Regions from separate parts of the Bacillus sp. 11C genome, predicted to be linked through region 1. Evidence: predicted binding sites of a transcription regulator. Region 1 holds the regulator's gene; the other holds the start of a gene.

The links. Region 1 encodes Rex, which represses fermentation and respiration genes when NADH is low (regulators of the CRP and FNR family bind a similar motif). Its sites were predicted from a motif close to TTGTGAAATATTTCACAA; they were not measured.
Positions count from the first base shown of each region.
Region 2: the regulator Rex is predicted to act here: its motif matches at 10,516-10,533, upstream of ACY3LV_RS00895 (YwiC-like family protein).

Region 1 covers NZ_JBUPVZ010000009.1:2,398-17,864, forward strand. Annotated here, with positions in the region: gene rimI (ribosomal protein S18-alanine N-acetyltransferase) at 6-461, shown strand; gene tsaD (tRNA (adenosine(37)-N6)-threonylcarbamoyltransferase complex transferase subunit TsaD) at 454-1,494, shown strand; gene ACY3LV_RS13655 (ABC-F family ATP-binding cassette domain-containing protein) at 1,722-3,650, opposite strand; gene moaC (cyclic pyranopterin monophosphate synthase MoaC) at 3,776-4,288, shown strand; gene ACY3LV_RS13665 (redox-sensing transcriptional repressor Rex) at 4,285-4,932, shown strand; gene tatAY (sec-independent protein translocase protein TatAY) at 4,954-5,127, shown strand; gene tatC (twin-arginine translocase subunit TatC) at 5,134-5,898, shown strand; gene ACY3LV_RS13680 (YdiK family protein) at 5,938-6,129, opposite strand; gene ACY3LV_RS13685 (type II CAAX endopeptidase family protein) at 6,126-6,860, opposite strand; gene groES (co-chaperone GroES) at 7,098-7,382, shown strand; gene groL (chaperonin GroEL) at 7,429-9,066, shown strand; gene ACY3LV_RS13700 (glycoside hydrolase domain-containing protein) at 9,392-11,707, shown strand; gene ACY3LV_RS13705 (NB-ARC domain-containing protein) at 12,294-14,768, opposite strand; gene gutB (sorbitol dehydrogenase) at 14,970-15,467, shown strand, end outside.
Region 2 covers NZ_JBUPVZ010000001.1:170,137-185,603, reverse strand. Annotated here, with positions in the region: gene ACY3LV_RS00955 (pitrilysin family protein) at 1-202, opposite strand, end outside; gene ACY3LV_RS00950 (pitrilysin family protein) at 207-1,367, opposite strand; gene albD (antilisterial bacteriocin subtilosin biosynthesis protein AlbD) at 1,357-2,667, opposite strand; gene ACY3LV_RS00940 (ATP-binding cassette domain-containing protein) at 2,660-3,379, opposite strand; gene albB (antilisterial bacteriocin subtilosin biosynthesis protein AlbB) at 3,376-3,537, opposite strand; partial or broken gene albA (subtilosin maturase AlbA) at 3,550-4,888, opposite strand; partial or broken gene ACY3LV_RS00925 (bacteriocin-like protein SboX) at 4,913-5,064, opposite strand; gene sboA (subtilosin A) at 5,021-5,152, opposite strand; gene ACY3LV_RS00915 (YwiB family protein) at 5,461-5,889, shown strand; gene argS (arginine--tRNA ligase) at 5,886-7,556, shown strand; gene narK (nitrate transporter NarK) at 7,691-8,878, shown strand; gene fnr (fumarate/nitrate reduction transcriptional regulator Fnr) at 8,978-9,694, shown strand; gene ACY3LV_RS00895 (YwiC-like family protein) at 9,727-10,446, opposite strand; gene ACY3LV_RS00890 (Crp/Fnr family transcriptional regulator) at 10,590-11,066, shown strand; gene ACY3LV_RS00885 (nitrate reductase subunit alpha) at 11,285-14,971, shown strand; gene narH (nitrate reductase subunit beta) at 14,961-15,467, shown strand, end outside.

The DNA of each region.
Region 1 (15,467 bases):
ATAGGATGAAAACAAAAGCAGCGGTCAGAAACATGCGGCATGATGATATTGATCACGTATACGAAATCGAAACATCCTCCTTTACGTCTCCGTGGACGAAGGATTCGTTTTATCATGAGCTGCTGGAAAATCCGTATGCTCATTATCTCGTGATTGAAAAGAACGGCCATGTTGCTGGGTATTGCGGGATTTGGATTGTGATGGACGATGCGCAAATTACGAATATCGCGATCAAACCGGAGTATCGCGGCCAGTTTTTAGGAGAAACGCTTTTTCGCTCAGCGATGGAACTGTGCAAAGAAAAAGACGCAAGGCGGCTTTCGCTTGAAGTGAGGGTTTCTAATCATCCTGCTCAAGGCTTATATAAAAAGTTCGGGATGCAGCCCGGCGGAATAAGAAAGAACTATTATACTGATAACGGGGAAGATGCGTTAATTATGTGGGTGACGATAAATGAGTGAGCAAAAAGAGACTTACGTATTAGGAATTGAAACAAGCTGTGATGAAACGGCGGCAGCAATTGTGAAAAACGGGAAAGAAATCATTTCGAACGTAGTGGCCTCTCAAATTGAAAGCCATAAGCGCTTTGGAGGCGTTGTTCCGGAAATTGCTTCAAGACATCATGTTGAGCAGATTACTTTGGTCATAGAAGAGGCTTTTCGTAAAGCTGACATGACGTATAGTGATATTGACGCGATTGCAGTAACTGAAGGTCCGGGACTTGTGGGAGCTCTTCTTATCGGAGTGAACGCTGCTAAAGCATTGAGCTTTGCGCATAACATTCCGTTAATTGGCGTCCATCATATAGCCGGTCATATATACGCGAATCGTCTTGTAGAAGAGATCGTGTTTCCGGCATTGGCATTGGTCGTTTCAGGGGGCCATACGGAATTGGTCTATATGAAGGAACACGGATCATTTGAAGTCATTGGGGAAACGCTCGATGATGCAGCGGGTGAAGCTTATGACAAGGTGGCGCGAACAATGGGACTGCCGTATCCGGGCGGACCGCAAATTGATAAGCTTGCTGAAAAAGGGAATGGCAATATTCCGCTTCCTCGGGCATGGCTTGAAGAAGGCTCTTACAATTTCAGCTTCAGCGGGTTGAAGTCTGCCGTGATCAATACGCTTCATAATGCGTCTCAAAAAGGACAAGAGATTGCTCCGGAAGATTTGTCTGCGAGTTTTCAAAATAGCGTAATTGATGTCTTGGTGACGAAAACGGCGCGTGCGGCAAAGGAATATGGTGTTAAACAGGTCCTTTTAGCTGGTGGAGTAGCTGCAAACAGAGGACTCAGAGCAGCACTAGAAAAGGAATTTGCACAGCATGAAGGGATTGCGCTTGTCATTCCTCCGTTAGCGTTGTGTACGGATAATGCTGCGATGATTGCTGCGGCTGGTACCATTGCTTTTGAGAAGGGGATTCGCGGTTCATATGATATGAATGGGCAGCCTGGCCTTGAATTGACTTCTTATCAAAGTCTCACGATATAAATGACGTGAGGCTTTTTATCTTTTATTAACAGATAATTCTCAATTTATCCACATGTCTGTGAGTAATTATGGAGATATAGATGGATAAAGGGCTGAAGACGCTGTTAATAAAGTGAATAAATTCAGAATATTTTGTGGATAATGTGTATAAAGCGCTTACTTTGTTTACTTAAAAGGTTATTTTCTGTGGATAAAAAGCACCTCTAAAAAGAGGTGCTTGACTTTTTTTAAGCTTCTTCTGTGGATAGTTCTTCCCATTCGGATAAAAGAATCTCCAGCTCCTGATTGAGTTTCTCGTTGTCTGCATGGATGTCTTGTACCTTTTCGTGATCTTTAAAGACTTCCGGGTCACAAAGCAATTCATCATTGCGGCTGATGTTTTCTTCAATGGTTTGAACAGTGGTTTCAATTTCTTCAATCCGACGGAGCCGTTGGCGTTCTTTCTTTTTCCATTCTTTTTCTTCTTCGTAGGAACGTTTGGAGTCAGACTTTACTGTAGCTGGCGTTTTTTCAGTTTCCTCTTGCTGATTCATTTTCTCCAGTTCAAGCTGTTCTGTTTTTTTCTCTGTATAATAATCGTAATCTCCCAGATATTCTTCTATATGGTTTGAAGAAAGCTCCAAGACTCTTGTGGCGATTCTGTTAATAAAATATCTGTCATGTGAGACAAATAACAGTGTGCCTGGATAATCAATCAGCGCGTTTTCGAGAACTTCTTTGCTATCTAAGTCCAGATGGTTTGTTGGTTCATCAAGGATGAGAAAATTTGCTTTTTGAAGCATCAGCTTAGCAAGGGCCACTCTTGCTTTTTCACCCCCGCTCAGTGAATGCACGGGTTTCAATACATCATCTCCGGAAAACAAGAAGTTCCCGAGACAAGTTCTGATTTCTTTTTCCGGAAGCCCGGGGTACTCATCCCACAGCTCATCAAGGACACGTTTGGAGGAAGTCAGCTCAGCCTGCTCTTGATCATAGTAGCCGACACTGACATTTGAGCCGTATGAGATCGTTCCTTGATCTGGCTTCAGGGTGTCCATTAATGTTTTCAGCAATGTCGATTTACCGATTCCGTTAGGGCCGACAAGCGCAGCGCTTTCTCCTCTTGTGAGCATAAAAGACACTTCTCTTAAAAGCGGCGGCTGGTTTTCATAGCTGATTGTGAGTTCCTGAACACGCAGGACTTCGTTTCCGCTTTGTTTTGTAATATCAAAATGAAAGTTTGCGGATTTTTCATCGCCAAGCGGTTTTGCCTTGACTTCCATTCGGTCAAGCTGCTTTCGGCGGCTTTGCGCTCTTTTTGTGGTAGAGGCTCTTGCCAGATTTCGGTCTACGAAGTCCTGGAGCTTTGCGATTTCATCCTGCTGCTTTTCATACACTTTAAGATCTTTTTCATATTGCACGGCTTTTTGGTCGAGATAAGCGCTGTAGTTGCCGTGATACTTTTTACTTTCAGCTCTAGATACCTCGTATACTTGGTTTACCACTTTGTCCAAAAAGTAGCGGTCATGAGAAACGATGAGAATGGCGCCTGAATAGCCCTGCAAATAATGTTCAAGCCAGGTTAGTGTATCAATATCGAGATGGTTTGTCGGCTCATCAAGAATGAGCAAATCAGGCTGTGTTAACAGAAGCTTGCCTAGGGCCAGTCTTGTTTTCTGGCCTCCGCTGAGGCTTTGCACCTGTGTAGAATCGTCAAAATGGCTGAAGCCGAGGCCATGCAGCACAGATCTGACATCCGCTTCATATTGATAGCCGCCTTTATCTTTGAAATCCTGCTGAAGCCGGTCATAGGTTTTCATGATGCTTTCCAATTCATCCGGATCAGCTGCCGCCATTTTTTCTTCCATAGCCCGCATTTCCTTTTCCATTGCTTTTAAGTGGTCAAAAACAGTCAGCAGCTCTTCTTTTATGGTAAGCTTAGAATCCAAGCCCGTATGCTGGGCGAGATATCCCATTGTAATATCTTTCGGTTTAATGACTTCGCCCTTTTCATACGATAGCTGGCCTGCGATAATTTTAAGCAACGTGGATTTTCCCGCGCCATTTCTACCTACAATGGCGATGCGATCACGATTTCTGACTTCCAGCTTTATATTGTTTAAAATAGTATCAGCACCAAATGATTTGGACAGCTGATTAACTTGTAAGATCATCATATTATTTCACCTCTGCTATAATAAGTTAAGTGTAGCTTATGAATCAGAAGTCAGCAAACAATACATTGGCCGAATAAGACATAGAGAAGAAAATAGTGTATGATCTTTTTAAGGAGAGTTTTAATATGAATGGATTTTCTCATTTTAATGAACAGGGAAGAGCCCAGATGGTGGATATAAGCGAAAAATCTTCGACTGTCCGTACTGCGGCGGCTGTTTCAAGCGTACACATGAAGAATGAAGTGTACGAGAAAATACAAAGTCACGATATCGGCAAAGGAGATGTACTGGCTGTTGCACAAGTGGCAGGCATTATGGCCGCAAAGCAAACGTCCAATATCATTCCGATGTGCCATCCGCTTTCACTGAGCGGAGTAGATATATCGTTTGACTGGAAAATAAAAGAAAAAGAAGTTATACTTCATATAAAAGCACAGGTCAAAACGAAAGGGAGTACAGGTGTGGAAATGGAAGCGCTCACTTCTGCATCGGTGTGCGCTCTTACCGTTTACGATATGTGCAAGGCCCTTGATAAGGGGATGGTCATCGGCCCTACTTTCTTGCTGGAAAAGACAGGCGGGAAAAACGGTGACTTTAAGAGAGAACTATCCGAGTATAATTTGGAGGACCAAAAATGAATAAGGATCAATCAAAAATTCCGCAGGCGACGGCAAAAAGGCTGCCGCTTTACTATCGCTTTTTAAAGAATCTGCATGCGTCAGGAAAACAGCGTGTATCTTCCGCTGAACTCAGTGATGCCGTAAAGGTTGATTCTGCCACGATTCGCAGGGATTTTTCCTATTTTGGAGCTCTTGGCAAAAAAGGATATGGATATAACGTGGATTATTTGCTGTCTTTTTTCCGCAAAACGCTTGATCAGGATGAGATGACAGACGTCATCTTGATTGGTGTCGGGAACTTGGGAACGGCATTTCTTCACTATAATTTCACAAAAAATAATAACACAAAAATTTCTATGGCTTTTGACATAAATGAGAGTAAAATAGGAACTGAGGTAGGCGGCGTGCCCGTCTATAACCTTAATGACCTTGAACAGTACGTAAAAAATGAATCAGTTGCCATTCTAACAGTGCCAGCAGTTGCTGCTCAGCCTATTACAGACAGATTAGTCGCGTTAGGAATCAAGGGTATTCTTAACTTTACGCCGGCCCGCTTGAATGTGCCGGAACACATTCGAATTCATCATATAGATTTAGCTGTAGAGCTTCAATCACTGGTTTATTTCTTGAAGCATTATTCAGTTTTGGAGGAAATCGAATAGAGGGAAAGGAGGAGCCCACATATGCCGATCGGTCCTGGAAGCCTTGCTGTTATCGCAATCGTTGCTTTAATTATCTTCGGTCCTAAAAAGCTGCCTGAACTGGGGAAAGCAGCGGGAGACACACTTCGTGAATTCAAAAACGCTACTAAAGGATTAACGAGTGATGAAGAGGAAAAAAAGAAAGAAGATCAGTAGGTTAGGGTGACACGAATGAATGTGAATCAAATGTCGCTGCTGGAGCATATTGCTGAGCTTCGAAAACGATTGCTGGTTGTGGCGCTGGCGTTTGTCGTTTTTTTCATCGCGGGATTTTTCTTAGCGAAGCCGATTATTGTGTATCTGCAAAAAACAGATGAAGCGAAGGAGCTTACGCTTAACGCGTTTAACCTGACAGATCCGCTTTTTGTGTTTATGCAGTTTGCGTTTATCATAGGCATTGTTCTGACCTCCCCGGTTATTCTTTATCAGCTTTGGGCTTTTGTGAGTCCAGGCCTCTATGAGAAAGAGCGAAAAGTAACGCTCGGTTACATTCCGATCTCTGTTTTGTTGTTTTTAGCGGGCTTATCTTTTTCGTATTATATTTTATTTCCTTTTGTTGTTGATTTTATGAAGCGAATCTCTCAGGACTTGAATGTCAATCAGGTGATCGGAATTAATGAGTATTTTCATTTTCTTCTGCAGCTGACAATTCCGTTCGGACTGTTGTTCCAAATGCCGGTCATTCTCATGTTTTTGACCAGGCTTGGAATTGTGACACCCATGTTCTTAGCGAAAATCAGAAAGTATGCGTATTTTGCGCTGCTTGTGATCGCTGCCCTGATTACTCCTCCTGAGCTTTTGTCTCATATGATGGTCACTGTTCCGCTGTTGATTTTATATGAAATCAGTATTTTTATATCGAAGGCCGCCTATCGGAAAGCGCAGAAAAGCAGCGCTTCCGATCAGGACGTGTCTTCCGGGCAATAATAAAAAAATCCATTTCTCATACGGAGAAATGGATTTTCTTTATTTCTGGTTCTTTTTGATTTTAAATGAAAAGGCGAACATCTTAAATGAAATGCTGATGTTGTAAGCGGCGAACACCATCAGCAGGATGGAGTAAAATGACCACATGCTGCCTGGCGAGCTTGCGGCAAGATAAGTAAAGATGCACCCTACGGCAAAATAGATCATTCCCCAAACTACCGGGTTTCTCATAGAAATAATCCTCCAATAATCAATTGCATTTGTGTGCTTTGCTGTTCAAGGTACTTCTGAACAGGTTCAAGCTGCATGATAACGACAAATGTATTCATCATGACATGGGCGAAAATCGGCACCCATATCCGTTTTGTCCTCGCATACAAGAAGGCAAAGGTAAAGCCCATAGCTGTATAAAGAAGAAGATGCTTCAAATCAGCGTGAACAATACCGAAAATAATCGAGCTAAGCAGTCCTGCAAAAAAGAAATTCGTTTTTTCGTAAAGCGCCCCGAAAATGATTTTTCTGAAGAGGATTTCTTCTAATATAGGCCCGACGATAGAAGAAACGATAATCATGAACGGGACTGCCTGAATGACTTTAAGAATGGCTTGTGTATTTTCTGATTCTCTTCCGATGCCGAATATATAATATTCAATAGAGCCTGCTATTCCTTGAGAGAAGAGGGCAATGAAAAAACCGGCTATCGCCCATAGGATAGAAAGCCCGACGGAGTCTTTCCGGCCGTTTCGCAACGTTGTCTTCGGAACCGTTCTCAGAATAAGCAGAACGACAATGAGACAGGCGATAAAGCTGATGACGGACCATAATCCTTGTGCGTGCAGCATGTTTTCCTTGGTAGGCTGTCCTCCGGCATAACCGAATCTAAAGAACAAGGGAATCGCAATTATGTAGGAAAACTGCATAATGATATATGTCAAAATAATAAACCAATACTGTTTTCTCAAATGGTATGTACTCCTTTGTTAAATGGGTTTCGTTGTCTACAGCTATTGTAACATAATCAGAACGGGGGTGAAAAAGCTAAGGGATAAGGGTGCTGAAAAGAATCATGTAAGCGTGAAAATTTTTTTATCTTATCACTTGAAATTGGAAGTGAGATTCTTTATTATAAGAATTGTGTTAGCACTCTTTAGTGTTGAGTGCTAAAATTACATATTCATACTATTGAGGAGGTTATTACATTGTTAAAGCCATTAGGTGATCGCGTTGTCATTGAACTCGTAGAATCTGAAGAAAAAACTGCCAGCGGAATTGTGTTGCCGGATTCTGCAAAAGAAAAACCGCAAGAAGGCAAAATCGTGGCAGCTGGTTCAGGTCGCGTGTTAGAAAGCGGAGAGCGCGTTGCTTTAGAAGTAAAAGAGGGCGACCGCATTATCTTCTCAAAATACGCAGGTACTGAAGTGAAATACGAAGGTACTGAATACTTAATCTTACGTGAAAGCGACATTTTAGCTGTTATCGGCTAATTCTTAAATAAACAAATACTTAAAAATTCGAGGAGGTTTTGTAAAAATGGCAAAAGATATTAAGTTTAGTGAAGAAGCTCGCCGCGCAATGCTTCGCGGTGTCGATGCACTTGCTGATGCTGTAAAAGTAACTTTAGGACCAAAAGGACGCAACGTGGTTCTAGAGAAAAAATTCGGTTCTCCGTTAATCACGAATGACGGTGTAACAATCGCTAAAGAAATCGAACTCGAAGACGCGTTTGAAAACATGGGTGCTAAGCTTGTTGCTGAAGTAGCCAGCAAAACAAACGACGTTGCCGGTGACGGTACAACAACTGCGACAGTTCTTGCGCAAGCAATGATCCGTGAAGGCCTTAAAAACGTAACAGCAGGCGCTAATCCTGTAGGCGTGCGTAAAGGTATGGAAAAAGCTGTAGCGGTTGCGATCGAAAACTTACAAGAAATTTCTAAGCCGATCGAAGGCAAAGAGTCTATCGCTCAGGTTGCTGCGATCTCTGCTGCTGATGAGGAAGTCGGAAGCCTTATCGCTGAAGCAATGGAGCGCGTAGGAAACGACGGCGTTATCACAATCGAAGAGTCTAAAGGCTTCACAACTGAGCTTGAAGTTGTTGAAGGTATGCAATTCGACCGTGGATATGCGTCTCCTTACATGGTAACTGACTCTGATAAGATGGAAGCGGTTCTCGACAATCCTTACATCTTAATCACAGACAAAAAAATCACAAACATTCAAGAAATCCTTCCTGTGCTTGAGCAGGTTGTTCAGCAAGGCAAACCATTGCTTCTGATCGCTGAGGATGTTGAAGGCGAAGCACTTGCAACACTTGTTGTGAACAAACTTCGCGGCACATTCAACGCAGTGGCTGTTAAAGCTCCTGGCTTTGGTGACCGCCGTAAAGCAATGCTTGAAGACATCGCTGTCCTTACTGGCGGAGAAGTCATCACAGAAGATCTTGGCCTTGACCTGAAATCGACTCAAATCACACAATTGGGACGTGCTTCTAAAGTTGTGGTTACAAAAGAAAACACAACAATCGTTGAAGGCGCTGGCGAAACAGACAAAATTTCTGCCCGCGTGACTCAAATCCGCGCTCAAGTGGAAGAAACAACTTCTGAATTCGACAGAGAAAAATTACAAGAGCGTCTTGCGAAACTTGCTGGCGGCGTAGCTGTCATCAAAGTCGGCGCTGCGACTGAAACTGAGCTGAAAGAGCGTAAACTTCGCATCGAAGACGCCCTGAACTCAACTCGTGCAGCTGTTGAAGAAGGCATCGTATCCGGCGGTGGTACAGCGCTTGTAAATGTATATAACAAAGTGGCGGCAGTTGAAGCTGAAGGTGATGCTCAAACAGGTATCAACATCGTGCTTCGCGCGCTTGAAGAGCCAATCCGTCAAATCGCACACAATGCTGGTCTTGAAGGATCTGTCATCGTTGAGCGCCTCAAAAACGAAAAAATCGGCGTAGGCTTCAACGCTGCAACTGGCGAATGGGTAAACATGATCGACAAAGGTATCGTTGACCCAACGAAAGTGACACGCTCTGCACTGCAAAACGCGGCTTCTGTAGCAGCAATGCTCTTAACAACTGAAGCTGTTGTCGCTGACAAACCAGAAGAGAATGCTGGCGGCGGTGCTGGTATGCCTGATATGGGCGGCATGGGCGGTATGGGTGGAATGATGTAATTAAACGGCGAAAACTCTTGATATATTAGGGGTTTTACCGTTTCTCATCACCCGAGTAGCTGGAAAAATAACAAAAAAATAACATTCATTGAGGATGCTTCCAAAAGTCTACTGGACTTTAGAGGAAGCATCCTTTTTATTATGAGGTGAAAAGTAGGTATATATTTTATTGTTGACTCCGCTTACCTTTTTCAATAATTGCATGGTATTAATTTAAAATGTCTTAATTTTTCATTTATAAGTGTTTTAATGCAAAAAAGCCTTTTGATGGAGTTTGTCATACGCTTGCCACCTAGATATGAATACTATAAAAGAGGTGACCATAATGGATGAAATGATTCAGAAAGTTCAACTATGGGTAAATGCTGCTTACTCTGGAAAGCCCGGCTTTGTTCCAGCTCCTGAAAGTGGGAAAACTGGTTGGTCCACGATGTATGCTTTAACTAGAGCTTTGCAAATTGAACTTGGAATCTCTACACCTGCTGATAATTTTGGACCAGGAACTGAAGCAGCGTACAAATCCTGGGGAGAAATGGAAATGGGGCGTATTCCTACTGATGACAAGGGAAAAAGAATCGTACTAATCCTTCAAGGAGCAATGTATTGTAAAGGTTACAATCCAACTGGATTTACAGGAACTTTTGGGGAAGGGACTAAAGCTGCAGTAATTAAATTACAAACTGATGCGGGACTGCCTATTCGTGACGGGAAAGTTTATTCCTATATATTTAAAGCATTTTTAACTATGGATGCTTATGTGCTCACATCTGGTGGTAATTCTAGAATTAGAGAAATGCAAAGAGATCTTAATTCAAAATATTACAAAACTTCTGGAGTCCAACCATGTGATGGTTACTACCAAAGAGGGACTAATAAAGCTTTAATATACGGTATTCAAACAGAAGAGGGAATTTCTTCCTCTCTACAAACGGGATCAATTGGGCCTTCTACGACCAACCTTTTACCAACTTTGAGCATAGGGAGTACTAATGCGAACTTTGTTAAGCTCCTTCAATATGCATTATATGTAAATAACTTTAATCCAGGAGATTTCAATGGCCAGTACAGTACACTATTAAAAAATGTAGTAAGTGAATTTCAACAATTTGTTAAGTTGCCAGCTGATGGAGTTACAGGAAAACAAACTTGGCTTTCTTTGTTGCAGAGTAAAGGAGATCCTAATCGTAAAGGAACAGCTTGTGATTGTATAACAGAAGTTACGTCTGCTAGAGCTAAAGCTTTAAAAAAAGCAGGCTATGAAACTATTGGTCGTTATCTTGTAGACATTCCAGGGGGATTGGAGAAAAAAATAAAACCTGGTGAATTAAAAACTATTTTTAATGCTGGTTTAACTGTTTTTCCGATATATCAAACTTATGGGAATAATTCAAGACATTTCAGTGAAGCACAAGGGAAAAGAGATGCTCAAGATGCTTTTACGGCTGCTAAAAATTATGGATTTAAAAATGGAACAACAATATATTTTGCCGTGGATTTTGACGCTTTAGGAGATGATATAACTAACAAAATACTTCCACACTTTAAGGGTATTAATGAACAAATGAAATATCTGGGGAACCGTTACAAAGTTGGAATATATGGAGCCCGGAATGTTTGCAGTCAAGTATCGGAGAAAGGGTGGGCAACAACCAGTTTTGTAAGTGATATGTCCACGGGATTTAGTGCAAATTTAGGCTACCCATTGCCAAAAAATTGGGCATTCGATCAAATTTCAACTATTAGTGTTGGTTCAGGAGACAGTAAAATTGAAATAGACAATAATATTAAGTCCGGACTTGATGATGGGGCTTCAAGTCTTGATTTCTCAACTGATCTCAATCAAGAGCTATATAAGCAATTATATGAAATTCAACTTTTAGGACTTCAATATACAAACAATGATATTAATCAAGCGAATAAGCTTACAACCAACTATTATCGTCGCAAAAGATATGAATCATTAATATGGACATTAACTTCTGGACAATTTGATAAAGACTTTGAGGAGCATATTATTAATGCTGTAGGAGAAAATAGTTTTGTCTATGCAACTGATCCCGTTTCAAAATCTGAAGTTATTGATTTTCCTCATCTTATGGCTACATTATCTGCTCTATTGTATGCGAATCTTCCGTTAGTTGGAACTACACAGCAAGATTTAGCAGGGTGGGGTGGTGATTTATTTACTGTTGCTGCAGATGTATATAAAAATAGAGATAAGTATAGTGGCGACAATGAAACAAGAACATATAAAGCTGCCTACGAATTGATTGGTACAAAATCATCGGCTGGTAACTTTGATAATTCGGATTTCCTTGGAGATATCGATGCTATTAACATCGCACAGATCTTATTAAATAATAACACTAAGCCAATTTTAAATGCAGTTCAAGAGTATTATAATAGTCTTGTTTTCTCAAGATATAAGCTATTTTATAAAAATAAATTTAATAGTAATGAAAATAACTTGAGACTGAATGCAAGAAATATCATGATTGGAGATAATCCTGATATTACAGCGGCGAGGGTAGCTCTGAGAGGTTCAATGCAAATGGAAGTCCCTTATTACACGGAAGAAGAGGGAGAAATTATTGCAAATGCTTTCGCTGATAAAATACTAGACCTTGTAGCAAGTGAATAGAAAATTTAGAGTAGAGTACCATACATTTCAAAAAATATGGTACTCTATATTTTAAGATCTCAAGAATATATAACAAATTATAAGTTCAATTTTCTTTTTGATTTAATGGAGGAAAATAGAAAGGGGGGGGACATGAGGAAATATTCAGGAACAGTGTCGCTTATCATCCTTTTATTCACATTGTGTTTTCTACCCCATATCCATTGGGCGCTTGGAATTCTAGGGATAGTTGTGGGGAGTATTCTAGCAATCAAAGCACCTAAAGGGATTAGTAAGTATATTTCTTTTTATATTCTAATACTTTGTATTCTTTTACTCTTATTTTTAATTGTAATGGGAATTTTGATGGCGGGTTTAGTGTAAAGAATAACAATCATCCATAAACAAAACATATGGAAACAATATTTTTAGTTAAAAATAAGTAATTGTATTTGTTTCTGTGAAATATTAATTTTTTTAAAAAAGTATCTCACCAATTTGCTGTACTGGTGAGACGCCTTTTTTATCATTATAAACAACAAGGGCATGTATATTTTAAAAGCTCATACCACTAGCTAGATTATAGTTGTCTTTTAAATGGCATTAATTAATTAAATCGCTCCACCTCACCCCGAATCCCAATCGCAGGCTCCCACGAATCAATCAAACGAATCGCCTTCTGATTAGATTCCATCGCTTTCGTTTTCTTTCCTTTACGATACAACAGCTGCGCCATCCCATAATAATAATAGATCAACTCAACCTGATTCTCGTTGTGTTTGTCATAAAGCATCTGCTCAAAGGCTTCTTCCGCTTTCTCAAACTGATCACACTTCACGTAAGCGACACCCAGATTGAAATAGGCTTCTATCGTTTTTTCGCCGCCGTACGTTGAGCTGATCTCATTTGCCGCTTCGTATAATTGAATGGCTTCTTCATCATGACCTCTCGCGAAGCTTAAGTCACCGCGAACCAGTAGTACCCTGTGTTGAATTGTAGGTGAAATCTGTTGATCTTCGATTTCATTTAAAATGGTTTCTGCTTTTTCCTGTTGCCCGGCTTTTAAAAACAGCCTCGATTGCAGTGCGAGTCCCCAAACTTTTAGATCATGAGCGTCGTGATCTGCCGCGTCCGATTGTTCAAGAATCTTCAGGCCGGCTTCTATTTGCTGAAGCGCTCCGTCTAAATCATTGACTTCCATCAGTGCCCAGCCTGCTGTGTCGATTCGGAAGTATGCTTCTCGTGTGTGTTTGCCTAATTGGTTGGCGGCGTTGGCGGCTTTGCACCCGTATTCGATTCGCAAGGGCAGGTTGATTCTGCTCAGAAAATGGCTGACGCGGGTGATGAGTTCGATTAGGAATTCTTTTTGTCTGGTTTCGCTTGCCCATTTGATGACCTTTAAGATATTTGGCCATTCTTGTTTCATTTGATCTAAATTCCGTCCCAACAGGTAGCTCCAATAGATAGAGTTGGGCTGTTCCCGCTTTAAATGGGTTTCGGCATACTCAATATAATAGTGAGCCCAGCGGCTGCGGGCTTCCTTTTCATATTCGTGATGTTCGGATAAGTACTGTTCTCCGTAAGCGACAACGGTTTGATGCGCTAAGTACTGTGTTCTTTCTTCGTTTCGTTCCGGCTGAATCAGAGCATATGCCCGCATTTGTTCAATTGCATAATGAAAACGACGGGCATTTAATCCGGCCGCTGCCGCCAGGCTTTTTTCATCTGGCGGCTTGCTGAAAAAGCATAGCACCTGCCATAGCTTTCGCGTATCTTCATTGCATCTGTCCCAGGTGCGGCCAAAGAGGAACGCAAACAATTCCAACAGAGAGTAGCCCGCTTTTCCAAGTTCATGAATCAGCTGCTGAGCGGGAATGTCATCGTCTGACATATAGGCGATGCTGAGTGCCATGGCTTTCGGGTTTCCGGCAGTCGCTGATATGAATTCGTTCTTCAGTTCAGACGATAGATGTAACAGCTGTTCCAGTTTTTCCTGTTTATGTGGGAGGTTGCATGTTTGTAAGCAGCGATGCACTTCTTGATGAAAAAATACTAGGGCATCTGTTTGGTCAAGGCCGCTCAGCTGGATGGCTGCCATTTCTCTGGAGCCTTCCCGATAGGTTTGTTTTACGTTTTCTCGTGCTGTGAGCAGAACTTTCACGCCTTGCGGAAGCCCTGTGATAAATTCGTGAATGTCACGTTCTGCGGTATCGATGCTGTCAACGATCAGCAGTACTGGTTTTTCTCTTGTGTAATTGGCTAATGCATTGCGGACGACGAAGCGTTTTTCATTGATTGATTTATCGATTTGTTCAGCGCGTCCGAGCTGATAGGCGATCGTATTTAAAAAATCGCTAAAGCTTAAACCTTTCCAATCGGCGCTGACCCAGATGATGCTGTTGAATGCCGGCCAATCTGAAATATCGTCGACACAGGAATAGGCAGCTTCAAGAGCGATTGTGGTTTTCCCCATGCCGGCCCAGCCAGTTATTAAACAGACTGGTGACGGAGAAAGCATCCATTGCCGTATCGCTTCCATATCAAAGCTGCGACCAATAAAGCTCCCGGACCAGCGTGACGGTAGGTTATGCGTGATAGGCTTTTCTGTAAGCGCATTCGTTTTTTGGACGGGGATATCATGAAACAGCCGTTTTACTGCTATTTCAATATCGTCATCAATCGGAGCTCCAAACGATCCATCTTTTCCTAGCGTTTTTGCTTTTTTAAGACAAGACGCTACCCATACAGGCAATGCGGGTTTAATGACAGGAATGGTGGTGGTTCCCAGCAGGTTCGTCAGCCACTCGATATCGAAGTCGGTCTGTTCGAGAATGATCCAGATCATCCCGAACAGTTTTCCGTCCTCAATTCTTCCGGGAATATAGTTTGCACCCATCTGTCCGATCCAGCTTTTGATCGTGTTAGAGGAGACTCCCAGCTGGAGTGCGATTTTATCTATATAAGACTGTCCTGTTTTTTCGTTCTTTTTCCTTCTGACTTTATAATCAGGATGAAGCTTGAGTGATTTGACGGCAGGTGCCAGCAGTTCTGCAAATTGTTTTCGGTTTTCAAGTTCAGCCATAAGCCTGCACCTCCTATTAGTACTATTTTATCAATCCAGCGTTTTTTGTATATGAAAAAATAAAAGTACAGTGCAGCTGTCCTTTTATACAGCAGGAAAGGCTGTTGAACGTCTTGAAAAGCAGATAAAATGGGGGCAGTAACAGAGAAAACAAAAATGTATGCACTTACATTTTATTTTCTAAAGAAAGGAATTTGCCAAATGACTCACACAGTACCTCAGAACATGAAAGCGGCTGTTATGCACAACACAAGAGAGATCAAAATTGAAACATTGCCTGTGCCTGACATCAATCATGATGAAGTGTTGATTAAGGTGATGGCTGTCGGAATTTGCGGATCGGATCTGCATTACTATACAAATGGCAGAATAGGCAATTATGTAGTAGAAAAACCATTTATTCTCGGTCATGAATGCGCGGGTGAAATTGCCGCAGTCGGATCGTCTGTCGAACAATTCAAGGTGGGAGACCGTGTAGCTGTTGAACCGGGTGTCACGTGCGGACGCTGTGAGGCGTGCAAGGAAGGACGTTATAACCTTTGTCCGGATGTACAGTTTTTGGCTACACCGCCGGTAGACGGCGCGTTTGTCCAATATATTAAAATGCGTCAGGACTTCGTTTTTTTTATCCCAGACTCACTTTCCTATGAAGATGCGGCTTTGATTGAACCGTTTTCTGTTGGCATTCATGCAGCGGCG
Region 2 (15,467 bases), on a different contig from region 1:
AAAAATGCGCTGTGCCATACGGGAGCAGCTTGTCGCCAGAATCTTCTTGTAAGCAGACATCACGGCTTCCAAAATCAATTTTCACATTGCACAGCCGCAGATGGGCGCGGGGGAATTTCAATCTGAATATTTTCAGCCCGCTGTCTGTGTATCTGATATCGGTTCGTTCATCCAGCTGTTGAAAGAATGCTTTCTTTTCCATCTCTTCATCCCCTTACTACATGAGCTCCGATATAATTGATATTTGCTATGAATTGCAATAGATCGCGGCACGTAACCGCGGAGATGCCATCCAGCAAGTCTTCTTTTTCACAGGAGAAGCGGCGCAGGATCTCCATATAGGCCAAGAGCCCTTCGGGAGAATCGAATTGCAGCAGCATTTCATTGCGTAAAAATTGTTTTGCCTGTTCCAGTTCCCGCTCATCCGTTTGAAAATGTGAGACAGCTTCCAAAACGCGCGGGGGAATTTCTTTTTCATGAAGCTGGTTCGTACATATTGAAACGAGCAGCAGATTGTTCATGATGTCGTAACGGGTAATGACATGATAGACTGCCAGATCCTTCTCGCGGAAATGCTTGAATAAAGCGGAATGCCCGTACTTTCCGAGCAATCCGTCTAGCAGCTGAATGTTGATATAATCGCTCTTATCTTTCAGCTCTCCGCAGTTAAACCCGAGTGTCAAGACGGAAGGACCTGCTGCGCTGCGTGTTTCTGTTTCAAAAACATGCCGGTTCACGGGTATTCTTCCGGCTGTCACGGCAGACGCTTGCGGGGCATGTCCCGGAATATCACAAGCTTGTATATCTCCCAATATGTTCAGCTGTTTTTGCTGGGACAATAAATTAATGATGAAGTCCGTTGCGTCGAGAAACCGTTTAGGATGGATCGCCTGTATCTTGTCTTTCCTGCCAAACATGCTTGTGCCGTACATCGGGTTTCCGAAGGTCTCCTCGACCAAACGGGCCGCCGAGTAGGAGAAGGGATCTGCGAATTTCTTTTCGATTTTCAGCAGCAGCTCACTCTTTGCCTTTTCAACGCCGGCGGCTGAAAGAGAAGAGGGGAGGGACATGTCTGCAAATGTTTTTAACAGGGCATCAACATGAAGATTCCTGTTATATAGCGGGTGAATCAAACGGGTTCCGCAGGTTTTCAGCTGCTGATCAAAAAAGAGATTTGCTGAATACATAAAGCGGCTTCCGGCAGCATAACCGAAAGCGTCAATGATTTGCTGCTTCAGGTGTCCGGCGGCGCCGTAAAAATAAATCGTTTCTTCTTCTGGTTCCGCCGCGCTTTCGATCGGTTTCAGAAAGCTGGCGGCGATTGAGATTGTTGAAAATTGATGAGTCTTCAGCAGATTAACTTCCAAGCCGTTCTCTTTTGCTTGTATCAAAGAAACCACCATCCTGTTTTTGCAGGTAATAGACTATGATCAGCCCGGCAATCGGAATGACCGCCAAGGAGACAGCGGTGCCGGCTAATGTGGCTAAGAAAAGGGGAAGACAAAATAGATAAGACCGGTATTTTGAGAATCCGCTCCAGAGCTGCTGCTCCGTTTGCCAGCCGAAGAACGGCCTTTTTTCATCAGCGGTTAACCGGATCAACGCTCCCGCCAGCAGCAATTCAATACACTGCATAAAAGTGAGGGCTGAAATCGGGCGGCCGCTGATGAAGCCCACAATCATAGCGACAAGGAGAAATCCGCCTGCCAATAGGCCTGAGTAAAAGCGATATTTTGCCCAAAACATCGTTCTCCGTTTAATCGGAAGCGTGATCAGCAGCATCCGATCGTTTTTTTCAATAGAGTACAAAAGGGCGATCGGCGAGCAGATCAGCAGAAGGGCGGAAATCACAATATAAATCACCTGCTGATTGAAGATGCCGGTGTCCAACATCTGGAACGAAAAGAAGCCGCTGAACGCCGCCATCACCACGTAATTTAACAGCATTGCTTTAGTAGACATAAATCGGTTCCATTCTCTCTTGTAAAACGAAAATTCAGATCTCCGCATAAAAGAATACATCTTGCTCTGCTGCGGAGGCGCCTGCAGAAAGACAGGAAAATCAATAATCACCGCCCATAGCATGTGAACCGCGCATAGCGGGATCGTGACGGCCGGCATAAAAGCGGCGCTGAGGCATACACAGGCGAATACCGCCGCATGCAGGAGAAACATCCAGTTCTTCTTTTTGACGAAATGGTTGCTCAGCACAACACCGAATAGAATCGAATAAACGGTAAAAAACGAAAATCTGCCGAGCCAAAACAATGTTTGCGCCCCTGACAGCGTTCCGTTTCCAAATAAGAACAGCGGTAAAATAAAAAAGAATAACGTTCTTCTCAAACAGGTGTCCACAAACAGAACGACACTCTGGGCGAGCCAAAAGCTTCGTGAAGAAATCGGCAGCAGGCAGCTCAGCTTCATATAAGATTCCTTCCATTGAGATGCCACGGAAAGAAACACCATATATCCGTTCATCAAGAGAAGCGCGAGTATGATATATGTTTTTCCCAATACCGATTCGTCAATACCGGCCTGGCGGATCAGCCCGATTTCAAACACAGCGAGAATCACAAGCCCTGCGGCAATGCGGATGGCGTCCTTTTTCCCTTGCCGGCTATACAGCTGTTTGAACAGCAAAGACATGATGGGGAATAAGTTATTCATGTCCGATCACCTCGAAAAATTCCCGCCGCAGATCGGTCTCCTCTCCAATCGGAATGACCTTTTGGATCTGTTTGTTGTGCAGAATGGCCGCATAATCACAAAATCTCTGCACAACATCGAGCAGATGGGAAGAAAACAAAATGGTTCCGCCTGCCTCACAGTACTCGCGCATTTTCTGATAAAAGACCTCTATCGATTCCACATCCAAACCGACGAGCGGCTCATCCAAAATAAACAGGGGAGCCCGCAGCAATAAGCCTGTCATCAACACAACCTTTTGCCTGTTTCCCAAGGACAGCTCCGAAATTCTCCTGTTGATGTATTTTGAAAAATGAAAGGCTTCAGCCAAATTGGTGAACTGCTGCTCTGAAAAATCCTTTTGATAAAGCGAATGGACGAAAGACACATAGTCCTTCGCCGTAATTTCTGTAAACAGCAACGGATAATCGGCGGCGAAGTAACGGTGAATCTTCAGTTGATCTGATGTTTTCTGCGGCATACCGGCCTCCGCTTCAATGCCGCACAGCGTAAAGCCCCCGCTGTAATTGCGGTTCACTCCTGTAAGTGTATTGATCAGTGTTGTTTTGCCGGCGCCGTTTACCCCAAGCAATCCGTAAACGGCGCCTTTTTCTAAGTGTAAATCCACGTGTTCTAAGATGACGTTGTCCCGTTCATACCAAACGGATACATCGTGTATATCCAAAATGCTCATCGCGAATCAGTCTTCCGCGCGCGCATCCCGAAAAGAATGGCAATCGCAATGAAGATCACCGTAAATAGATAATCGCTTTTGACAAAATAGACGACTGCGCCGATGACAAAGATAAATGAAAGGATATACAGTAAAATTCTTCTTTGTGCTGGTGACAAATCGTTTCCCTCCTAAATAAGCTGGACCACGTCTTCTAATTGTTCATTTTTCGCCCAAGAGCAAATGTTTTTCCGGTGATATTTGTTAGCGTTCAGCCCTTTTAAGTAACAGCCTCCGCAATAGCCGCTAAACGGGCATTTGTCTTTCATGCAATGCTCGCTGAACCGCGGCGCCTGCGCTTGCCACAGTTTATGGACGAGAGGGGAGTTAAAGATGCTTTCATATGAATCATGAAAAATATTTCCCAATGAAAATTCCTTCGGAAAGAGCGCGCATGGACGTACTTCTCCGAACGGGCTGATCACAATGGACTTCCAGCCAGCGCCGCAATTTGCCGCTCGTTTTCTCTCATAAGGAATAATCGGAATCAGTTCTTTAAACTCATCAATGACATGTTGCTCGTATTCCATAAATTTGCGGTGCTGCTCGGCATCTTTTGGCAATATCTCTGCCTCTTCCGAAATCATCAACCCAATTGTAAGAAAACGCCTTCGCCCCAAGATCCCGAACCTTTTGGGCCATATCGTGGATTTCCCACATGTTTTTTTCGAAAACGGACATGGCGACTCTGACAAATATACCGTGGTCACTCAACAATTTTATCGTTTTACAAGTTTGGGCAAAAGAGCCTTTTCTCCCTCTAAAGGAGTCATGGACCTCGGAGTTCACACTATCGAGAGAAATGCCGACAATGATTTTTTGCTTATACGCTTTCAAAAGCTCGAGGCTTTCTTTTCGCATGAGTGTTCCGTTCGTTAAGACAGCGACCTTTTTGAACCTTTTGCACACATAGTCAAGGATCTCATTGGCGTTCGGATGGACAAAAATTTCTCCGCCCGTGATTTCGCATGTCAATACACCGTTGTCAAACAGCATATCAGCCGTTTTCTTGAATTGCTCAATCGACACGGTGCCGAGCGCTTCCGGCGAGCTTTCCAAATAACAGTGGGCGCATTTCAAATTACAGCGGTGCGTCAGCTCAAAGGTGGCGTGCAGCGGCATCGGAAATTCGTTGCTTCCGCTCGTGGTGATGGTTTGGCTGCTGGGCCGATTTCCAAGCTGGATGACCTGCTTGTTGAGGAGCATGTTGAGCATGTCGTAATACCAGTCCTTATGGTCTTCCGGTGATTCATCGTACACTGCGCATTGATCCGCCAAAATCTGAGCAGCTGTTTTTTGCCCCTCCATTCGCATGCAAAGCTCGTAAGCTGTTTTGTTAAGATCCAAATATTCAAAGTCAGAAATGGAGACATTATCCCGCAAATAGTCGATTTCTAGCACGCCGCCCTCAGGAAGCTGGTGAACTCTTACACTTTCATTAATAAATGGAAATATTTGCTCTGTAAACAAAATACCATCCCCTATACATATGATTCAAATGAAAAACGATTTTGTATGTATAACTAAGAGGTATATTTTAGTTAAAAATTGTAATTTACTTAAAAAGGGCATAGCAGAAAGACTATGCCCTTTTGGAGAACCTTATCCCCATAGACCGAATAGACCTGTAGCACCGGCAATTTCAAAATCAGGGATAGGACCGTCCACTAGACAAACGGCTCCGATCGAGCATGTCGCACAACCTTTGTTTTCTACAATGACTGCTTTTTTCATCATTGGATCCTCCCTTTTTGTTTTTCTAGCAGATCTATGTTGTACTTTTATCATAAAACTAATAAATTACCAATTCAATACATATATATTGAAGAAAATGTGAAATAGAAACGGTAGATTTCGGAAAAGTGTAACATTTCCTAAAGGTAACTAATAATATGATTTTCTCTTCTATTAAGGAAATGCTTTTATGAGGTTTATCTTCAAATCTGATGAGCAATGATGGTAAGATAGAAGCAGTTGAAGTTTACAAACCGAATGATTATACTATTCAAGTCAAAGTGGAATGATGAAAAGGACGTGTCAAAATGAAGCAAGAGACACCGATAACACTCCATGTGAAGTCTGTGATCGGGGATGACGGAAACCAGGAAGTCATCGAATTCCGCACCACCGGATTTTACTATGTTAAACAAAATAAAGTGTATCTATCTTATTATGAAGAACACGACTTAGGCAAAGTAAAAACGATTGTGAAAGTAAGCGAAGGCGAAGTGCTGGTCATGAGGTCAGGCGCGGTCAAAATGAATCAGCGTTTCGTAACGGGAGCTTCCACAATTGCCAAATATAAAATGTCATTTGGTGAGCTTGAGCTGAAAACAAGCACAAAATCAATTCAATCTGATCTCGGTGAAGAAAAAGGCCGTATCAGCATCGCATATGACATGCATGTCGGAGACGAGCAGCAGCATTTACATCATATGACGATCACGTATGAGGGAGGAACTCAAGCATGAACATTGCGGAACAAATGAAGGACGTGCTGAAAGAAGAAATCAAAGCGGCCGTTCTGAAAGCGGGGCTGGCTGAAGAAAGCCAGATTCCGAATGTCGTTTTAGAAACACCGAAAGATAAAACACACGGCGATTATTCAACAAATATGGCGATGCAGCTGGCGAGAGTCGCAAAAAAAGCGCCGCGCCAAATCGCTGAAGAGATTGTCGCTCATTTTGATAAAGGAAAGGCTTCGATTGAAAAACTGGATATCGCCGGTCCGGGTTTTATCAATTTCTATATGAACAATCACTATTTAACGAAGTTGATTCCATCTGTGTTAAAAGCAGGGGAAGCGTACGGGGAAACGAATATCGGAAACGGTGAGCGAGTTCAGGTCGAATTCGTATCAGCGAATCCGACGGGAGACCTTCACCTTGGCCATGCGCGCGGTGCGGCTGTCGGCGATTCTTTGTGCAATGTGCTTTCAAAAGCGGGTTACGATGTGAGCCGCGAATACTACATTAACGATGCGGGAAATCAAATCAACAATCTTGCGCTTTCTGTTGAAGTCCGTTACTTTGAAGCGCTCGGCTTGGAAAAACCGATGCCGGAGGACGGCTACCGCGGCGAGGATATCATTGCGATCGGAAAGCGTCTCGCTGAGGAATACGGCGACCGTTTCGTTAATGAAGACGAAAGCGAACGCCTCGCGTTTTTCCGTGAATACGGTCTGAAATACGAGCTGGAAAAGCTTCGCAAGGACTTGGAAAACTTCCGTGTGCCGTTTGATGTGTGGTATTCCGAAACGTCACTGTATCAAAACGGAAAAATCGACAAGGCGCTTGAAGCGATCCGCGAAAAAGGCCATGTTTATGAAGAAGACGGTGCGACTTGGTTCCGCTCTACGACGTTTGGCGATGATAAAGACCGCGTATTGATCAAGAAGGACGGCACGTACACGTACCTTCTGCCTGATATCGCATACCATAAGGACAAGCTTGATCGCGGCTTTGATAAGCTGATCAACGTTTGGGGAGCCGATCACCACGGCTATATCCCGCGCATGAAAGCGGCGATCGAAGCGCTGGGCTATGAAAAAGGAACACTTGAAGTAGAAATCATTCAGCTCGTTCACCTTTACAAAAACGGCGAGAAAATGAAAATGAGCAAACGGACGGGTAAAGCGGTAACGATGCGCGATCTCATTGAAGAAGTCGGCTTGGATGCCGTGCGTTACTTCTTTGCAATGCGCAGTGCGGATACGCATATGGATTTTGACTTAGATCTAGCTGTATCAACATCTAACGAAAACCCTGTGTATTACGCGCAATACGCACATGCCCGTATTTGCAGCATGCTTCGCCAAGGGGAAGAGCAGGGACTAAAGCCGGCGGCAGATCTTGATTTCAGCCATATTCAATCAGAAAAAGAATATGACCTGCTGAAAACGATCGGCGGCTTCCCAGAGGCAGTGGCGGAAGCGGCGGAAAAACGAATTCCGCACCGTGTCACAAACTATATTTATGATCTGGCTTCTGCTCTGCACAGCTTCTACAACGCAGAGAAAGTCATCGATCCTGAATATGAAGAGAAGAGCCGCGCGCGCCTGGCTTTAATGAAGGCCACGCAAATTACGCTGAACAATGCGCTTCAGCTGATCGGCGTATCGGCTCCGGAAAAAATGTAATCATGATGAAAAGACAAAGTCTTCGGGCTTTGTCTTTTTTTTATATGTGAAACGTGTGATGTAATTCACAAACCTGTTTGCCGAGTTTTTGTATGATAGGACTGATTATTGAATCATTGAAAGGAGCAAGCCGAATGTTCAACCGTCAACATATTCAATTATCGTTACAGTCATTAAGCTTGGTGGCAGGGTTTATGGTTTGGGTGCTGATTTCATCACTCATTAGCCAAATCACATTAGATATTCATTTAAGCAAAGGCGAGATTTCTATAGTGACGGCGATTCCCGTGATCCTCGGGTCGCTTCTCCGCATTCCTTTAGGGTATTTAACGAATAGGTTTGGTGCGCGGCTGATGTTTATGATCAGCTTCATCCTGCTTTTGTTTCCGGTGTTTTGGATCAGTATCGCGGATTCTTTGTTTGATTTAATCGCAGGCGGTTTTTTCTTAGGGATCGGGGGGGCAGTATTCTCCATTGGGGTGACATCCCTTCCGAAGTATTATCCGAAAGAAAAGCACGGTTTCGTCAATGGAATTTACGGTGCCGGAAACATCGGAACCGCGATTACCACATTTGCGGCGCCGGTTATCGCCCAGACTGCGGGATGGAAAGCAACCGTGCAGATGTATATGGTTCTGCTGGCTGTTTTCGCATTGCTGCACGTTTTGTTTGGCGACCGGCATGAGAAGAAAGTAAATGTTTCCGTAAAAGCTCAAATCAAAACCGTTTACCGAAATCACGTCCTCTGGTTTCTAAGCCTGTTTTATTTTATTACGTTTGGCGCCTTTGTCGCCTTCACCATCTATCTCCCGAACTTTCTGGTAGCGCACTTTGGTCTTAATCCTGCGGACGCCGGTTTGCGGACGGCCGGCTTTATTGCCGTCTCCACGCTGCTCAGGCCTGTGGGCGGATTCTTGGCTGACAAATTGAGCCCGCTCCGCATCCTGATGTTCGTTTTTGCGGGACTTACATTATCAGGCATTATCTTATCGTTCTCGCCGACGATCGGCCTTTATACGTTTGGGTCAATAACGGTGGCGGTCTGCTCAGGTATAGGAAACGGAACCGTTTTTAAACTGGTGCCTTTCTATTTTTCAAAGCAAGCGGGGATTGCCAATGGTATTGTGTCTGCCATGGGGGGATTAGGCGGTTTTTTCCCTCCGCTGATATTGGCGAGTGTATTTCAGGCAACAGGCCAATACGCGATCGGCTTTATGGCGCTTTCGGAAGTGGCGTTAGCCAGCTTTGTCCTTGTCATTTGGATGTATTGGCAGGAAAGAATGAAAATGCACACGGAGAGAAACAGTCAGAGCGTCAGCTAACACTGGTCATTCACAAGATTGTTAGTTTTTTCTCGATGGGTGCAAAACAATTCACGTTACAATAAACATACGCAACGTGACTTTCTTCGAGGTGAGCTCATGAATTTTCTCTCTGTCCGACCATCTGATAGTGATCTTATTTCCAGCGATCTGCATGAATTGCTGGAATCGATCAGTACGAAAAGAAAAATGGAAAAACACACGTATTTGTTTCGGGAAGGAATGGATGCAGAAGAGCTATATCTTATTCAATCAGGACTCATTGAAATCGGCAAACTGACATCTGACGGAAAAGATCTGACCCTTAGAATCTGCCAAAAAAATGATATTGTCGGGGAATTAACACTTTTCACTGAAGAACCGAGATATATGCTCAGTGCAAAGGTGCTAGAGGATGGCGAGGTGCTCGTCATTAATAAAAACAAGCTGGAAAAGGAACTCATCCAAAACGGTGCTTTGACATTTGAATTTATGAAATGGATGAGCACCCACCTCCGGAAAATCCAGTCTAAAATCAGGGATCTGCTTCTTCACGGCAAAAAGGGGGCGCTCTACTCCACTCTTATCCGTTTATCGAACAGCTACGGGGTGGAACGAAGCGACGGCATTCTGATTAACATCGCGCTGACAAATCAAGATTTAGCAAAGTTTTGCGCGGCGGCAAGGGAAAGCGTCAACCGTATGCTCGGAGACCTCCGCAAACAAGGGGTGATTTCGATAGACGAATCCGGAAAAATTATTTTGCACAAGCGGGACTATTTACGATGCGAGATTGAGTGTGAAAATTGTCCGCTGGAGATTTGCAATATTGACTGAAAAAACCAAGGGCCGCCGGCGGTCCTTGGTTTTTATCTAGTGATAAACAAACACATGACGGCAAAAAAGAAGCAGGCATTCACGATTTCCAGAATGCCGATCGTTTTAACGGGCCAATCCCTTCCGTGAAAAAACCATGCCCGCAAACTGCTTGGGATAAAAGCAAGAAATGCCCATCCTGCTCCGAGAAGAGCGGATAAAAAGGGGAGCAGCAGATGATATCCCCAAGAACAGTATGCAAAAAACCTGTTCTTTCTCTCCCGGATCACCGACTTTACATAAAAAGAACTCCCGATAAAAAATAAAGCAGATTGCAAGAAAATAAACCAAGCCCAGCCGTCAAGGGTTCCCGCCCCCAGCCAGCAGCTCGCAAGCCCGCCTGAACAAAAGAACAAGACACCCGCAATATCATTCACTAGTGCTCGTTCGTTTTTTCGGCGGGCATAATACGTATGAATGAGAAAAAGCGGAAATAAAGAAACGCCAACCCAGATGAGCGCAGGCTTATAAAAGACAGGGATCATCAAAAAGCAGCAGGCCAGAACACCGTAATAACATATCCACTTTTGATAGGATTTAATCTGTTTCTTCTTCATGGCGAGTGTGATGGGGTAGACCATCAAGTAAAGGAAAAGCAAGCCTAGGAAAAGCGGAAGATGCCAGAAAACGGGACCTCCCTTGACCATCCCAAGCAAAAATGGAATCAGCAGCATCGCCCATGCGCCGTGCTGCTTCGGAATCAGTGCCTTCATCGAAATCCTCCTTTTTTATTTCATTATAAATACAGTCACTCTCCCGATAAGTGACATACATCATACAGGCTGTGAAATACATCACTGCTGTACAGGCTCAATCGAGTTACACTAAAGCTATCCTTAGCACAGGAGGCTTTCCTATGAATCAGTGTGACTATTTATTGTTTCTGAAACAACTCCCTATGTTTAATGAAGTGCCTCTATCCATTGTCGAAACTTTGCTGAAAAACGGGACGTTTATCGGCGGCTCATCTGATCTGGCTTCATCCTTTCTTCATTCTCAATCCGTTTATATTGTATTAAAAGGCAGTGTCCGTTTTATGGACAGCAGGCTCCCTGAAGGATCGAAAACCGTTGCGCTGTGGGAAAAAGGCGATGTGTTTCCGATTGATGAAAAAGGCGGGCTGTATTTATCGCCTTTTATCTCAGTCAATGCCTCTTCGGACATTCTTATTCTCAAAATCCCTTTTTATATATTTAAAAAAATGATGACTTACAACCCACAGCTGCAAATGAATTTTTTGGCGGTACTTCAGCAAAATGTCTTTTGTTCCTATCAACTATTTTTGCGTTATCTGCATACATCACAAGATAAAAACGCCGAGCCCGGTTCTTAAAAAGAACCGGTTTTTTTGATCTTTGAATGAAAAGCGGCTAATGACTCAGGCGTCCTGCCTGAACGCCGCCCTCATCACTTCCTGTGAAAGTCTGTTCCTTCTTCTCAGTGTGAACATTTTGTGAAAAAAGCAGAGTGTGTGACATAGTTCACAAGAAAACACGCTGTCTCTGTTTATAGTGAACTTAGCATCACCTGACTCGGAAGGAGTGAACGCTCATGAAGAAAAAGAAAATGAGTCCGTTGTTTAGGAGATTAAACTATTTCTCTCCTATCGAACACCATTCAAATAAACATAGCCAAACCACCCGCGAAGATCGCGATTGGGAGAATGTATACAGAAACAGATGGCAGTACGACAAAGTCGTGCGCTCCACCCACGGTGTCAACTGCACGGGGTCATGCAGCTGGAATATATATGTGAAAAACGGAATTGTCACGTGGGAAGGACAAAACTTGAATTATCCATCAACAGGCCCTGATATGCCTGATTTTGAACCGAGAGGCTGTCCGCGGGGGGCCAGTTTTTCTTGGTATATCTACAGCCCGCTCCGTGTGAAATATCCATACGTGCGCGGTGTGCTGATCAATTTATGGCGGGAAGCTCTGCAGGCTCATCAAAATCCATTGGAAGCCTGGAAATCAATCGTTGAAAACCCTGAAAAAGCGAAGTCTTATAAACAAGCAAGAGGGAAAGGCGGTTTTGTGCGCGCTGAATGGCCGGAGGTGCTGAAGCTGGTTTCAGCCTCTCTGCTCTATACAGTCATGAAATACGGTCCAGACCGGAATGTCGGCTTTTCTCCGATTCCGGCCATGTCCATGCTCAGCCACGCCTCAGGCTCCCGGTTTATGTCTTTAATCGGCGGCCCTATGCTCAGTTTTTATGATTGGTATGCGGATCTTCCTCCGGCATCCCCGCAAATTTGGGGTGACCAGACAGACGTTCCGGAAAGCAGTGATTGGTACAATTCAGGCTATATCATCACATGGGGCTCCAACGTTCCGTTAACAAGAACACCTGACGCGCATTTTTTGGCTGAGGCCCGCTATAAAGGCGCGAAGGTCATTTCGATCAGTCCGGATTTTGCGGAATCCTCAAAGTTCGCGGATGACTGGCTGAGTATCCGCCAAGGGACTGACGGGGCGCTTGCAATGGCCATGGGTCACGTCATTTTGCAGGAATTTTACGTGAACCAAGAGACAGAACGTTTCATTGACTATGCAAAGCAATACACGGATTTTCCATTTTTCGTCACCCTGTCGAAAGAAAATGGCGCATACACAGCGGGGCGGTTTCTGCATGCGAAGGACATTGGCCGCAAGGCAGAGCATGACCAGTGGAAGCCTGCGGTCTGGAATGAACAGACAAACACATTTGCCATACCGCAAGGAACAATGGGCTCCCGCTGGGACGGGCAGCAGAAATGGAACCTGCACATGATCGATGAAGAAACCGGGGAACCGATAGAACCCCGTCTCTCCGTACTCGGAATAGAGGACGAAATCGGCACGGTGCGCATCCCGTATTTTTCAGATGACGGAAACAAAGTGCTTAAGCGGGATCTTCCTATAAAAAAACTGAACCTGAACGGCGAAGAGGTTTGTGTCACGACCGTGTTTGACTTGATACTGGCCAACTATGGCGTGAACCGGGGCATCGGAGAACAATCAGCTGTCTCCTATGATGATCCTGAGCCGTTCACGCCTGCCTGGCAGGAAAAGATGACAGGAATCAAAAAAGAAGCCGTCATGAAGATTGCCAGAGAGTTTGCCCAAAATGCGATCGATACAGACGGCCGGTCCATGATTATCGTAGGAGCGGGGATTAACCACTGGTTCAACTCCGACACGATTTACCGGGCGGTGTTAAATCTTGTTTTACTGGTAGGCGCCCAAGGTGTAAACGGCGGAGGCTGGGCTCACTATGTGGGGCAGGAAAAGCTCCGCCCTGCTGAAGGGTGGCAGACGATTGCAAATGCAAAGGACTGGGAGGGCGTGCCCAAGCTGCAAAACGGCACCTCATTTTTCTACTTTGCAACAGACCAGTGGCGATACGAGGACCAGCCGATCAGTGACTTGGCTTCGCCGATCGCTGCGTCATCCCGCTACAAGCATCATGCCGATTACAATGTGCTGGCAGCGCGATTAGGGTGGCTGCCGTCTTATCCGACATTCAATCAAAACGGAATTGACCTATACAAAGAAGCTGAACAAGCGGGGGCAGCAATACCTGAAGACGTTGGGGCGTACGTGGCCTCACAGCTTCAAGAGAAAAAGCTGAAATTCGCGATTGAAGATCCAGACAATGAAGCCAATTTCCCGAGGAATCTCTTCGTATGGCGGGCAAATCTGATTTCGAGTTCAGGAAAAGGGCATGAATATTTTCTCAAGCATCTGCTGGGGACGACAAATGGATTAATGAATGACGACAGCGACAGCATCCGCCCTGAAGAAATCAAATGGCGGGAGCAGGCACCGGAAGGTAAACTCGACTTGTTAATCAATCTTGATTTTCGAATGGCTGGTACGGCACTTTATTCTGATATCGTACTGCCGGCGGCGACATGGTATGAAAAACACGATCTCAGCAGCACAGATATGCACCCGTTCATTCATCCTTTCGCTCCGGCCATCTCGGCCCCGTGGGAATCGAAGTCAGACTGGGATATTTTCAAAGTACTGTCAAAAGCCGTTTCAGATTTGGCAGAAGAAGTCGATATGGAGCCGGTGAAAGAAGTGGTCGCGACGCCGCTCCTTCACGACACCATGCAGGAACTGGCCCAGCCGTTCGGCAAAATCAATGACTGGAGCAAGGGCGAATGCAAAGCCATTCCGGGAAAAACGATGCCGAACATCCATGTTGTTGAGCGGGACTATAAACAAATTTTCGCCAAAATGACAGCGCTGGGTCCTCAAGCCGCCCTAAAACCGAGCGGAACAAAAGGGATGAGCTGGTCGATAGCCGATGAATATGAATCACTCAAAAAGAGACTGGGAGAAATCACAACGGACAGCGTTGCCAAGGGATGTCCGAATATAAGTGAAGCGAAGCAGGCGGCAGAGGCAGTTTTAACCTTATCATCCACTTCAAATGGAAAAGTCGCTGTGAAAGCCTGGGAATCACTTGAAAACATCACAAACCTGAAGCTGAAAGACCTGGCGGAAGAACGAGAGGAAGAATGCTTTACGTTCGAACAAATTACAGCTCAGCCAAAAACGGTCATCACGTCTCCGGCATTTACCGGCTCGGAAAAAGGGGGACGCAGGTACTCGCCGTTTACGACAAACGTAGAAAAATTAATCCCGTGGCGAACACTGACCGGCAGACAATCTTATTATGTCGATCATGAACTGATGATGGAATTCGGTGAAACGATGGCAACATTTAAACCGATCCTCCAACATCGTCCGTTTCTAAGCAAGCGGCCAGATCAAGAGGGCAAAGAAATCGTCCTTAATTATTTGACACCGCATAATAAATGGTCCGTCCACAGCATGTATTTTGATTCTTTACCGATGCTGACGCTGTTCCGCGGCGGGCCGACCGTGTGGATGAATAAAGATGATGCTGAGGACACGGATATCAAGGACAACGATTGGATTGAATGCTTCAACCGAAATGGCGTTGTCGTCGCGAGAGCGGTTCTGTCTCACCGGATTCCTAAAGGAATGGCGTTTATGCACCATGCCCAAGACCGCCACATCAACGTACCCGGCACAAAACTGACGAATAACCGCGGAGGCACCCATAACAGCCCGACAAGGATTCACGTCAAGCCGACACAGATGATCGGGGGCTATGCCCAGCTCAGCTACGGCTTTAACTATTACGGTCCAACAGGGAATCAGCGCGACCTGAATGTCGTCATCCGCAAGCTGAAGGAGGTCGATTGGCTTGAAGATTAAAGCGCAAATCGGTATGGTCATGAACTTGGATAAATGCATCGGCTGCCACACGTGCAGCGTCACCTGCAAAAACACGTGGACAAACCGTGCCGGTGCGGAATATATGTACTTCAATAATGTAGAAACAAAGCCGGGCATCGGCTACCCGAAGCAATGGGAAGACCAGGACAAATATAAAGGCGGCTGGACATTGAAAAAAGGAAAGCTCGAGCTGAAATCCGGCCCGAAAACGAATCGGCTTGCAGGCCTTTTCTATAATCCAAACCAGCCGTCGATTGATGATTACTATGAACCTTGGAACTATGATTATGAAACATTAACAAACAGCCCGCAGAAAAAACACCAGCCGGTGGCGCGCCCGAAATCGTCGCTGACGGGGGATTTCATGAATATCGAATGGGGCCCGAACTGGGAGGATGACCTCGCAGGCGGCCATATTACAGGGCTTGAAGATCCAAACGTGCAAAAGATGGAGGAATCAATCAAAACAGAATTC